Regions from separate parts of the Janthinobacterium sp. SUN128 genome, predicted to be linked through region 1. Evidence: predicted binding sites of a transcription regulator. Region 1 holds the regulator's gene; the other holds the start of a gene.
What was found. The regulator FNR, encoded in region 1, switches genes on or off when oxygen is low (the NO sensors DNR and NnrR bind a similar motif). The targets are predictions, from matches to a motif close to TTGATNNNNATCAA.
Positions count from the first base shown of each region.

Region 2: the regulator FNR is predicted to act here: its motif matches at 2,515-2,528, upstream of O3297_RS14335 (universal stress protein).

Region 1 covers NZ_JAPWHY010000006.1:150,976-157,663, reverse strand. Annotated here, with positions in the region: gene ccoP (cytochrome-c oxidase, cbb3-type subunit III) at 1-435, shown strand, start outside; gene ccoG (cytochrome c oxidase accessory protein CcoG) at 438-1,820, shown strand; gene O3297_RS26770 (FixH family protein) at 1,923-2,447, shown strand; gene fnr (fumarate/nitrate reduction transcriptional regulator Fnr) at 2,451-3,209, opposite strand; gene O3297_RS26760 (response regulator) at 3,459-6,533, shown strand; gene O3297_RS26755 (TOBE domain-containing protein) at 6,605-6,688, opposite strand, start outside.
Region 2 covers NZ_JAPWHY010000001.1:3,165,533-3,172,220, forward strand. Annotated here, with positions in the region: gene O3297_RS14325 (chemotaxis protein CheA) at 1-1,259, opposite strand, end outside; gene O3297_RS14330 (protein phosphatase CheZ) at 1,259-2,131, opposite strand; gene O3297_RS14335 (universal stress protein) at 2,610-3,077, shown strand; gene O3297_RS14340 (response regulator transcription factor) at 3,233-3,877, shown strand; gene O3297_RS14345 (Crp/Fnr family transcriptional regulator) at 4,218-5,024, shown strand; gene hemP (hemin uptake protein HemP) at 5,276-5,473, shown strand; gene O3297_RS14355 (hypothetical protein) at 5,559-5,885, shown strand; gene O3297_RS14360 (DUF2325 domain-containing protein) at 5,925-6,688, shown strand, end outside.

The sequences.
Region 1 (6,688 bases):
ACCGACAAGGACTGGCTGTATGGCGGCGAACCCGACGTCATCAAGACCACCATCATGCACGGCCGCAATGGGCAGATGCCACCGATGGGCGCCGCCCTGGGCTCCGAAAAGGATGTCGAGAATGTGGCCCATTATGTGCTGAGCCTGTCCGGCTCGACCTCGGATCCCGTCAAGTCCGTGCTGGGCAAGGCCAAGTTCGGCGCCTGCATGGCCTGTCATGGCGCCGATGCCAAGGGTAACCAGATGCTCGGCGCGCCGAACCTGACGGACAAGACCTGGCTGTACGGCGGCAGCGCCGATACCATCATGGAAACCGTACGCAAGGGACGCAGCAACACCATGCCGGCCTTCAGCGATTTCCTCGGCGAATCCAAGGTACACGTGCTGTCGGCGTATGTCTGGAGCCTGTCGAATCCGCAGGCACCCGCGAAGTAAAAATGGAACCTCAAGTCATCAAGATGTATGCGGCCCGCGAGCAAATCTACCCTCGCGAGGCCAAAGGACGCTACGCTACCTGGCGATGGGTATGCGTATGGCTTACCCAGCTGGCGTTCTACGGCTTGCCGTGGTTGACCTGGAATGGCAGGCAAGCCCTGCTGTTCGATTTGACCACGCGCAAGTTCTACATTTTCGGCGTCGTGCTGTGGCCCCAGGATTTCATCTATCTGGCGGCCCTGCTGATCATCTGTGCGTATTTGTTGTTCCTCGTCACGGCCATTGCCGGGCGGGTGTGGTGCGGGTTCTCCTGCCCGCAAACGGTATACACGGAAATTTTCCTGTGGGTCGAACGCCGCATCGAGGGCACGCGCAGCGCGCGCATGGCCCTCGACAAGCAGGGCCCCTCCGTGCGCAAGGCATTCAAGAAGACGGCCAAGCACCTGGTATGGGGCGCCATCGCCCTGTGGACGGGCTTTACCTTTGTCGGCTACTTCACGCCGATCAAGGAACTGGCGCAGTCGGTGACCACCCTCAATTTCGGTCCCTGGGAATGGTTCTGGGTCTTGTTCTACAGCCTGGCAACCTACGGCAACGCGGGCTGGCTGCGCGAGCAGGTGTGCAAATACATGTGCCCCTACGCGCGCTTCCAGAGCGCCATGTTCGACCAGGACACGCTGATCATCACCTACGATGCCAAGCGCGGCGAACCGCGTGGCGCCATGAGCAAGAAGGCCGGCAACAACGACAAGCTGGGCGATTGCATCGACTGTACCCTGTGCGTGCAGGTGTGTCCGACCGGCATCGATATCCGCAACGGCCTGCAGTATGAATGCATCGGCTGCGCCGCCTGCGTCGATGCCTGCAACAGCGTGATGGACAAGGTCGAGCGGCCGCGTGGCCTGATACGCTACAGCACCGACCATGCGATGGAAAACAACTTCAATTCGAAGCAGATACGCCAACGCGCCATGCGCCCGCGCGTCCTGATCTACACTTCCATCCTGGCCCTGATCATCATCGCCGTGTGTACGTCGCTGGCCCTGCGCACGCCCCTGAAAATGGACGTGATCCGCGACCGCGGTTCGATGGGACGCGAAGTGGAGGACGGCATGATCGAAAACGTCTACCGCCTGCAGATCATGAATACGTCCGAGCAAAGCCAGCATTTTAAAATCAGCGCTTCCGGCTTGCCGGGCCTGACCTTGCTGACGCGCGAAGAAGTGACCTTGCAGCCGACGGAAACGCTGGGCTGGCCGATCCGCCTGCGCGTGCCGCACGGCGTCGGCGAGAAGGGCTCGAACAAGATTGCGATCGAATTGCAATCGCTGGACGATCCATCGCTGCATGTGCGTGAAAGCGCGGTATTCATCGTGCCGCGTTAACAAGGAAAGGCGGACGGGGACCGGGTGCCCTCGCCGCCGCCACGAAGTTGCAGGAAGGCCGGTCCCCATGCGGGGACTGGCTGATCAAACAGGAGAAACACCATGTCCGACAGTCTGAAACTGCAACCCCCCGTTGCACCGTGGTACAAGCATCGCTGGCCATGGCTGCTGATGATCGGTCCCGGCCTGTCCGTGGTCGTCGGCAGCTTCATGGGCTATATCGCGTTTACGCAGCCCGATGCGCTGGTGGTGGGCGATTATTACAAGCAGGGCAAGGCGATCAACCAGGATTTGAAGCGCGACACGATCGCCAGCGACCTGGCCATGGATACGCGCCTGTCATATGACGTGGCTGCAGCGCGCCTCAGTGGTTCCGTGCACAGCTTCGGCAAGGCTTATCAGGCGCCGCTGCAGCTGCACCTGGCGCATGCGACCCTGCCGGAAAAGGATATCAAGCTGCTGGTGCAGCCCGATGCGGCCGGCAATTTTTCCGTAGCACTGCCGATGCTCGAGCGCAGCCGCTGGCAAGTGCTGGTGGAAAACGACAAACGCGAGTGGCGCCTGTCCGGCATCTGGACCTGGCCCCTGCAACGCAGCATCGCGCTGCACGCGGATGAAGAACTGTAAGTCTTATTTGCAGACGTCCGTGCCGGCCGTAATGGCTTTCAACTTGGCCGGCTGCAGGATTTCGATCTCGCGGTTCGAGACGCGCAGCCAGCCTTCCTTCTTGAATTTCGACAATAAACGGCTGACGCTTTCGATGGTCAGGCCCAGATAGTTGCCGATTTCCTCGCGCGACATGCGCAGCTGGAAATTGCTGCCCGAATAGCCGCGTGCTTCATAGCGCGACGCCAGGTTGACGATGAAGGCGGCAAAACGCTGGGTCGCCTGCATATTGCCCAGCAATAGCATGACGCTTTGCTCGCGCGTGATTTCCTGGCTCATCATGCGGTGGAAATGACGCAGCAGGGTCGGCATATTGCCCAGCAATTGTTCCAGGCTGGAAAACGGAATTTCACACACTTCACTGTCTTCCAGCGCCACCGCATTACAGTGGTGGCGGTCGGCGCTGATGGCATCCATGCCCAGCAGTTCACCGGCCATCTGGAAACCCGTCACCTGCTCTTCGCCACCCGGATTGATCTGGTAGGTCTTGAAGTGCCCGAGGCGGATCGCGTACAGGTTCTGGAACGAGTCGCCGATGCGGAACAGCGAGGCCCCGCGCACGATCTTGCGGCGGCGGCCGATGATCTGGTCCAGCCTATCCATGTCGCCCACATCAAGGCCCATCGGCAGGCACAATTGATGCATGCTGCAGGTCGAGCATCGTGCACGCAACGCCTCCACGTTCACGGTGGGCAAGGTGGGAGTGAGTAGCGCTTCAGTCATGTCGGTACCTTTTAGAAAATGCAACAACAAGTTTACTGCATACAGCTGCATACAGGGTTGCCGTATGCCAATTTCACCGTAAATTCGGCGAATAAACGACGTCCAGCCTTTAATTATATGGCAACATCGTCAAAAGCCCATACGGGGCGGGCAATTTGCGCGGCGGCGCTTGCCAAGCTGGGGTATTGATAGGAAAATTCCTGACAGCATTATCTGCCGCCTGTGCCGCCCGGCACTGAAAAGGAAATCATGAAGCCTCTCGGCATTAAAGCAAAAGTCGCGCTGGCCACCAGCCTGACCTCGATCGCCATGATCGCGCTGGTCACCATGATCCAGGTGCAGCACATGCGCGACGACTTCACCCGAGTACTGCTGAGCCAGCAGTCATCCCTGATCAGCCGCACCGCTGCCGAGCTCGACGACAAGCTGGGCATGCTGCTGCAGATTGTCACCCTGACGGCCAGGCAGCAGCCGCCGGAATTGATCGCCCAGCCCGCCAAACTGCGCGAATACTATGCGCGCCGCTCGATGCTGGTGCTGTTCGACGACGTGCTGGTGCTCGACGCGCATGGCGCCATCGTGGCCGACATGCCGGAAGTGACGGGGCGCGCCGGCATCAACGTCGCCGAGCGCGAGTATTTCCAGACCGTCCTGCGCACGCGCCAGCCCATGATTACCGAGCCGATGCTGGGCAAGTCGAGCGGCATGCCCATCGTGCAGATGGTGGCGCCCGTGCTGGCCGCCGATGGCCAGGTGGCCGGCGTGGTGATCGGCGTGCTGCGCCTGTACAAGGACAATCTGCTGGGCCGCCTGCGCTCGGAAAAGATCGGCAAGAGCGGCTATTACTTCATCCTCACGCGCGGCGCCGTGCCGCGCTATGTGCTGCACCCCGATACCAGCCGTTTGCTGCAGCCGCGCAAGCCGAACGCCAACCTGACGACCACCCAGCTGCTGAAGGAGGATGGCGAAGGCAGCATGGTCAGCACCAACAGCCGCGGCATCACGGCCGTCAACAGCTTCAAGCGCCTGAAATCCGTGAACTGGCTGCTGGCCGCCTCGCTGCCCGTCGAGGATGCCTTCGAACCGTTCGATGGCGTACTGTACCGGCTGGTGCTGTGGAGCATCCTCGCTTCGCTGCTGGCCGCCTTTGTTCTGGGCTTGGTCACCGTACGCCTGCTGTCGCCGCTGGTGCGCCTGCGCGACACCCTGCTGGCCCTGCGCACCAGCGGCAGCCGTTTCACCCCCGTGCCGGTACAGCAGCGCGACGAGATCGGCGAACTGACGGAAGCGTTCAATGGCCTGATGAGCGAACGCGACCGCCTGCAGCAGGAACTCGAAGCGCGCGCGGCGGAGCTGGAGCAGGAACGCGACCGGGCCGAGGCGGCCAACCGCGCAAAGAGCGATTTCGTGGCCAACATGAGCCATGAAATCCGCACGCCCCTCAATGCCGTGCTGGGCATGGTGTATTTGCTGGGCAATACCAGGCTCGACACGGAACAGCGCAAGTACCTGACCATGGTCAGAGTGGCGGGCCAGTCGCTGCTGGGCATCCTCAACGATGTGCTCGACTATTCGAAGATCGAGGCGCGCCGCATGGAATTGTCACCCGTCGAATTCGACCTCGATGAAGTCATGAATACCCTGGCCACGACGATGACGATGAATGCGGGCGAAAAGGAGCTGGAACTGGCCATCGCCGTCGAGCCCGACGTACCGCGGCGCCTCGTGGGCGACGCCCAGCGCCTGCAGCAAATTCTCGTCAACCTGGCCGGCAACGCCATCAAGTTTACCGAGAGCGGCGAAGTGGTGGTGGCCGTCAGCCTGGCCGAGAGCGAAAACGGGCGCGCCTGGCTGCGCTTCGAGGTGCGCGACACGGGCATCGGCATGACGGAACTGCAGCAACAGCAGCTGTTTGCCGCGTTTTCGCAGGGCGACCAGAGCATCACGCGGCGCTTCGGCGGCACGGGCCTGGGCCTGGCCATCAGCAAGCAGCTGATCCACATGATGGGCGGCGACATCGCCGTCGCCAGCAGCGAAGGCAAGGGCAGCCGCTTCTGGTTCAGCGTGCCCTTCGAGATGCTGGCGCAGCCGGCCGAAACGCGGCGCACGCCGGCCCTGGGCCAGCTGCGCCTGCTGGTGGCCGACGACAACCGCACCACGCGCGAACTGATCGTCAAGCTGATCGAGGCGTGGGGCTGGCTGGCCGACGAAGTGGACTCCGGCTTTGCCGCCATCGAACTGTACCGCGAACGCCTGGCGCAGCAGCAGCCGTACGACGTGGTGCTGGCCGACTGGCACATGCCCGTGATGGACGGACTGGCCACGGCCAAGGCCATCCGCCAGGCGGCCAGCGGCCAGCGCCAGCCCATCGTGGTGATGGTCAACGCCTTCGCCCGCAACCACCTGGAGGAAATCTCCAGCGCGGCCGAGGCCGATGTCGTGCTGATGAAGCCGATCACGGGCTCCAGCCTGTTCGATGCCCTGCACCAGGCGCTGATCGCCAAGAATGACGACGGCGAGCAGCGCATCCTGCACCAGCCGCTGGGCACGGAACTGGCCGGCGTGCATTTCCTGCTGGTGGAAGACAATCATTTGAACCAGGCCGTGGCGCGCGGCATCCTCGAACACATGGGCGCCACCCTGGACGTGGTGGGCGATGGCTTGCAAGCCGTGGAACGGCTGCGCACGGAAGCGCTGCGCTACGACATCGTGCTGATGGACATGCAGATGCCCGTCATGGACGGTTTCAGCGCCACCCACATCATCCGCACGGAACTGCGCCTGAACCTGCCCGTGATCGCCATGACGGCCGGCGTGCTGGCGTCCGAGCGCGAGCGCTGCATGACGGCCGGCATCAGCGACTTCATCGCCAAGCCCGTGGTGGTGGAAGAGATGATGGAAGTCATCCTGCGCCACCTGCCCAAGCGTCCGCAAGTACAGGCGGCCGAGCCGGTACGCGTCGCCGATGAAGAAGTGTTTTCCATGGCGCCGCTGATGCGCGTGATGGGACGCGATGCGAAGGGGCGCGGCGTGCTGCGGCGCATGGTGGAAGACGCGCTGAACAAGGGCATGACGCCCGTGCGCGACGCCGAAACAGCGTTGCAATCGGGCCGCCACAGCGACGTGGCGCGCATCCTGCACGGCGTGCGCGGCTCCGTGGGCACCCTGGGCACGAAACGCCTGATCCGCGCCGCGTTCGCCACCGAGGAAGCCATCGACGCGGGCCGCCTGGACGAGGTGCCGGCGCTGCTGGCGCACACGGCGCAGGAACTGGAGCAGGCGCTGGCGGCGGCGACGGATTGGTTGTCCAGGCTGAAGGATTAAGCTCGTTTGAACCCAAGAGATAAAGGCCGGGGTCGTACCCTCAGGGTACGACCCCAGTCCTTGCTTTGGGTTTAGGCGGGCACACCCAGGATCACGCTGGATGCCTTGAAAATCGCCGTCACGCTGCTGCCGATGGCGATGCCCAGGTCGGTGCT
Region 2 (6,688 bases), on a different contig from region 1:
GCCTTGCTGCGCAGGAAGGCCGGATCCATGCCCTTGCCGTCATCCTGCAGCACGATCATGACACTGTTGGCTTCCTGCCACGCTTTCAGTGAAATATACGACTTGGCGGGCTTGCCGGCAGCCAGGCGCGCTTCCGGCGATTCGACGCCATGGTCGAGCGAGTTGCGCAGCATGTGCACGAGCGGATCGTACAAGCTGTCGACCACCACGCGGTCGACTTCCGTCTCCGCGCCCTCGATGGTCAGCTCGACATCCTTGCCCAGGTCTTTCGCCAGCTCGCGCACCAGGCGCGGGAATTTCTGGAACAGACGGCCCACGGGCTGCATGCGCGTGGCCAGGGTGGCCCGCTGCAGTTCCGTCGAGTAGCGCGAAGCGCGTTCCAGGGTTTCCGCCAGAGTCGCCATCAGGGTGGCGGCCTGGCCTTCGAATTTGAATTGCAGCAAGCGCTCGAGCAGCACGGCAGCCTGGTTGGCGGCCTGCACGGATTCACCGGCCACTTCCAGCAGGGCGTCGAGCTTGACGGCATCGACGCGGATGCTGTCTTCCTTGACGGGCGCGGCATGGCGCACTTCCGGACGCTCTTCGCGTCGTTCGGCGCCATCCCAATTCTTGGCGGCCGGCTTGGCAGCAGCGGCAGCGGCCGGCGCGGCGGCCACGACGGCAGGGGCAGCGGCGACGGCGGACACCGGCGCGGCAGCGACCCGGCTTCCCTCGGGCACGACGGCGTTATACATGCTTTCCCAGTCCAGGCCATCGGCGCCGGCGGTGGAAACGGCGGCGGCGGCGGGCGCGGCCACGGCAACTTCTGCGACCTCGGCAACGACCACGGCCGCTTCCGCCACCACGGCGGCGGCCGGCGCAGGCGCGTCCATGCCCTTGCCTTCGATGGCGTTCGTCAGGATATGTTCCAGCTCTTCCGGCATGGCCGGCAAGCTTTCCGGCGCGGCGCCATTCGCCAATTCCGTCAGCTGGTCGGCAACGAAACCGGACGCTTGCAGCGCCGCCTCGATGGCGATGGGGGTTACCGGCGCGGCACCCGTGCGCAAGGCGTCAAACAGGTTTTCCGTCAGATGGCAGGCCGCCACCAGCGCGGGCAAGCCCATGAAGCCGGCACCGCCCTTGATGGTGTGGAAAGAACGAAACACGGCATTCAGCGTTTCCTTGTTGTCAGGATCACGCTCGAGGCGCAATAAGTGCTCTTCAACATTAACCGCAAGATCCATCGCCTCAACGACGAAATCCTTGAGCATATCGTCCATTAGAATCCCAAATCCGCAAGAAGGTCGTCTACATTATCCTGGTCCAGCGCCACCGACGGCACGGACGGGCCCTGCATCAGCGGCACCGGCTTTTGCGCCAGCTTTTCGCGCACCTCGGCCGGCGCGTTGTCGCGCAGCAGCTGAGCCAGCTCGTGCTCCACCGTCTTGGTGATGTTGACCACTTTTTTGATCAGCTGGCCCGTGATGTCCTGGAAGTCCTGGGCCATCATGATTTCCAGCAAGCGGGCTTTTTCCGCTTCCGTTGCTTCGGCAACGGCTTGCGCGAACTGGCGTGAATCGCCGGCCAGGGCCTTGAATTCTTCCAGGCTCAGCTTGCCATCGAACAAGGCTGTCCAGCGGCTGTCCATGTCCTTGGCTTTCTTCGACAGCACGTCTTGCGCCGGCATGCCTTCGTCGAGCGTATTCAGGACCTTGTTGGCGGCCTGCTCCGTCAGGGTGGCGACATATTCCAGGCGGTCCTGGGCGTCGACGATCTGCGACGACGCTTCCGTCAATGCCTTGTCGTAGCCCAGTTCGCGCAGCGAGTCGTGCAGCAGGCGCACGATGCCGCCCAGGCGCTCGAACATCGGCTTGTCGGACTGGTCGACCGGATCGGCCGCTTCGCCAGGCGCGCCGGCGCTGGCCACGGGGGCCGCTTCCGCTGCGGCTGGCGCGACAGCCACCGGCGCCGCTGCGGCTGCAGCTGCCGGTGCGGCGGCGCTGGCCGACACGGAGTCGAACAGCGCGTCAAAATCGTCATCCGCGATCACGGCGGGAGCGGGCGCGGCGGCAGGCGCCGGCGTGGCTGCGGCCGCGCTTTGCGCGGATACTTCATCGAATAATGCATCGAAATCATCAGCGGCGTTGGTCATATCCCTGCTTCTCCATAATTTGTCAAAATTCCGCCTGAACTGTGCGTTTTACAGACTGATACCCACAATTTCTCGATTAAGATGATTTGAGGCAATACCGCTGCGATGGTGCGAGTGTAGCAGGGCGCCGCCCTGTTGGTAAATCTCAAAACGCGCTTCCTGGTGCAAAGCTGGCCCACAAGAGCTTTTCCGCCAGGAAATAAGTGTTCCTGCTGTTGTATTTTGAAATACTACCATTGGCGTGCGTGCAAGACCACGCGCCGCACAAGAAATCCTGCCCGCGGGCGCCTGCGCAACAGCGCCATATGGATATCGCTGGGACATCGTTGCACCTTAAACACGATCTTTCTGCCAATGTTGTCTATACTGAAGGTGCAGTAGTATTGACAATTATCAAGTCTTTACATGAATACAATGCTGCCGCCACGTCTACAATAAGAGGCGTTGCGCGCGCTGAGTCATCGCCAAAGGACCTGCCATGTATAAGAAAATTCTGATCGCCACGGACGGCTCCACCGTCTCCAACTTGACGGCCTGCGCCGGCGTTGCCTTTGCCGAACAGATGCACGCCGACATCCTTGCCGTGTACGTGGCACCCGAGTACCAGTACCCGGTGTATATCGAAATCATTCCGCCAAGCTATCCCAGCGAAGAGGAATACCGCATCGCCATGCGCAAGGCGGGTGCCGACCACTGGCAGCCCATCCTCGACGCGGCTGCCAAGCGGGGCCTGCAGGCGACGGGCTTGACGGCCTTTTCCGACAGCCCGGCCCTGAAAATCGTGGAAGTGGCGCAATTGCAGCAATGCGACCTGATCTTCATGGGCTCGCATGGCCGCAGCGGCTGGGGCCAGTTGCTGCTGGGCAGCGTCACCAACAAGGTGCTGTCGCACTCGAAATTGCCCGTGCTCGTGCATAGGCTGATCAAGGAACCCCCGGCAAAATAAGGGGTCACATGGCCACGGAGGCCGCCGTTGCCGGCACAGCAAGAAAAAGGCAAACGTGCGGCCACTTCAGTTAAAATGACAACATTTCTCGTTTCTTAACATTTGATTGTCCGGTAACGGACACAGCAGATTACACGCCACCAGATTGCCCGCCTATGATACGTATTGTGATTGCCGACGACCACACCATCATGCGTGAAGGATTAAAGCGCATCCTTGACGGCGCGCCGGATATCGACATCGTGGGTGAGGCCATCGACGGGTTTGAAGTCCTCAACCACGTGCGCCAGGGCGGCTTCGACCTGCTGCTGCTCGACCTGTCGATGCCGGGCCGCAGCGGCGTCGACCTGATCCGGCAAATCCGCAGCGAGGCGCCCAAGCTGTCCATCCTGATCCTCACCATGCACGAGGAAGAGCAATATGCGGTGCGCGCCATCCGCGCCGGCGCGCAAGGCTATCTGACCAAGGAAAGCGCGGGCACCCAGCTCGTGGGCGCCATCCACAAGGTGGCGTCGGGACGCCCCTATATCAGCGCCGAGGTGGCGGAGCAGCTCGTGCTCAACATCATGATGCCGAATGAAAGCTTGCTGCATAAACAGTTGTCGGACCGCGAATTCGAGGTCTTTTCCCTGCTGGTGGCCGGCAAGTCGATCACGGAAATTGCCAACAACCTGCATCTGAGCGTGAAGACGGTGAGTACGCACAAGACGCGCATCATGCAAAAGATGGGCATGAGTTCCCTATCGGAAATGGTCCAGTATGCCGTCGCGCACCGCCTGCTATCGCCCTTCAAGACGTGATTCTCCTGGCGCGCGCCCGCGCGCCAACTGTAGGAACAATCCTACCTCACCTACCGCAGCTCCTACTGCCATATTCAGCCACTGCTGATATTAATTGCATACGGTTGTTGGCATACTGAAACCAGTCATCAAGTTGCTGGAAAGTTATTTCATCACACAGCAAGTCTTCAGCGAATTGAGCATTACCTGCCTGGACGCGCGCCGCCGACCCTTGCCCGCCCGCCGCCCCGAGCACCCCGTCATTCAACTCTGAACTACCTGTCACCAGGAGATGAACATGCTGTCCACGCAAACGCCCGACACCCGCGCTGCCTCACCGTCGCTGGCCCCCTCCTCCCCGATGGAAGCGGGACGCCAGCGCCAGGGCCGGCTCTGGTCGAACCTGAAGGAGGTGTGCGACCTGCTGCATATCTCCAGCGCCTGCACCATCGCCGCTGACGAACTGCTGTTCCAGCACGTGCAATTCAAGACGGGCCAGCGCGTGCATACCATCGGCCAACCGTTCGACACCCTGTACATCGTCAATTCGGGCTTCCTGAAAACCGTGCTCATCGATGAATTCGGCAATGAGCAGGTACTCAGCTTCCCCATGAAGGGCGACATGCTGGGCGTCGACGGCATCCACTCGCGCCATTACTCCTCGGAAGCGGTGGCCCTGTCCGACTGCGACCTGATCCTGCTGCCGTTCAAGAAGCTGACGGCGCTGGGCAGGGTGCACCTGGAACTGGAAAACGTCATGTATGGCGTGATGAGCCGCGAATTGGTGCGCGAGCAAGCCATGATCGGCATGCTGGGCGCCCTCAGCGCCGAAGCCCGCGTGGCGCGCTTCCTCGTCTCGCTGGCCGACCGCTTCGCGCAGATGGGCTATTCGAGCAAGCTGTTCAACCTGCGCATGACGCGCCATGAAATCGGCAGCTACCTGGGCCTGACCCTGGAAACGGTCAGCCGCACCTTGTCCGCATTCAATGAAATTGGCCTCATCACGGTTGACCAGCGCACCATCGGCATCAAGGATCCGGACGCCCTGAAAACCCTGCGCCGCCTGCCGCCGTCGCGCTCGCGCGCCAAGCAGCTGGCCGCCGCCAAACTCAAGGCCGATACCACCGCAGCCGCCACCGCCTCGGCGCAATTGCTGGCCACCATTTAGCGCCATCCCGATTTCTTCAAGCTTGGCACAGGCTTGGCCCGGCCAAGGCGCACAACGCCTTGCCGGGTCTTTTTTGCGGCCACTCCTCTTCCGCGCCGCGCCAGCGGCCACCTTTGCGCAGCAGCATCTTCCACGCTGCCATCTCACCGCAAAAAAGCGCGGATCCCACACAAATAAGCCTTGCTTTTCGGGCCACATTCAACAATAATGCAAATACGAATCATTCTCAACTGAGATAAAGAAAGCCCAACATGCAAAGCTCAAAACCAGCCTTGATCCAGGATGCCGCTACCGCCCACGTCCGTCCTCCCGTCAGCATGGCCCAGCCGGCGCGCCGCATCACCAGCGAAGCGCTGCTGCAACAGGGCCGCGAAGTGGAGATTGAGCACAGCGGCAAGATCTATCGCCTGCGCGTCACCCAGTTGAACAAGCTGATCCTGACTGCCTGAAGCAGCACGGCAGCCAGTCACCACACTCGCCAGCCAGTCGCGCTCCGTGCGCGCAGCCAGCCAAACCACCGCACAGGAGTGTTTGATGGCGAACGACCGACCTTCCACGACGTTTCCCTCCCCGCAAGGCCAACAGCCTGAATTGCTGCTGTCGGCCGTGCTGCATCTGATGTCGCACTACCATGCGGGCAGTCCCTGCGAGAAACTGGCCGGTGTCATCGAACGCCATCTGCAAGTGCTGTCGAATTCGCCCGGCCTGGGCCCCGTGCTGCAAGCGACGTGCCAGCAACTGTCGCAGCAGTGGGCCGCCCTGGTGGCGCTGCACCGGCCCGCGCCGCCGAAGACCACATTGCTGGAGCGCCTGGCACGCATGCTGAGCGCCAAGCGCCCTGCCTCGCCCCTGCCGCAATAATTTCTCTTCAACACTGCCACCGCCCAACAGGATACCGCCATGTGTGACAAAGACCAGTCCTTGCCCGTCATCAGCAATTGTTCCAGCGACGGAGCCGAAACGGCCGCGCTCGCTTCGCGCCGCCGCCGGCTGTGGGAACTGTCGCATACCTGCCATTGTCCGCTGGTCGGCGTGGGCTTGCCATTGGGCTACCTGCGCAAGCTGGTGGGCAAGATGACGGGCGGGCGCGTGCTGGCAGACGACTACGAAGTGCACGTGGGCGCCGTGACGGAATGCGGCGCGCGCAACCGCCTGTCCGAAGCGCTGCAAAAGGAACTCGAACGCCGCTACGCTCCCGTCATCCTGCGCTTTCGCGGCGCCAAGACCACGGAGCAGGTAGCGCAACTGTGGCGCACGGCCGTCGCCAACGGCGACGTGTCGGGCGCCTTCTGGGCTGGCCTGACGCACCCGCGCTGCGATGCCGAGCTGGAAGAGCAGATGTGCAGAGACTTGCACATGATCCAGCACCAGGCCGGCGCCTGCGTGCGCGCCGACATGGGCAAATTTACGGCCTTGCAGGAAGAAAATGTACGCCTGGCGCACGAACTGGCCAAGCTGCAACAGCGCAGCCAGGCCGCACTGATGGAAAAAACGGGCGAGCTGGAGCGCCAGGAAGCCGTGCTGCTGCGCACGCGTGCCGAGGCCATCGGCAAGGATAGCGTGATCGATGGCTTGCGCGCGGAACTGGCGCAATTGCAGGCCGCCATCCCGGCGCTGGAATCGCGCACGCGCCTGGTCGAACGCCTGGCGCAAATGGATGAGCG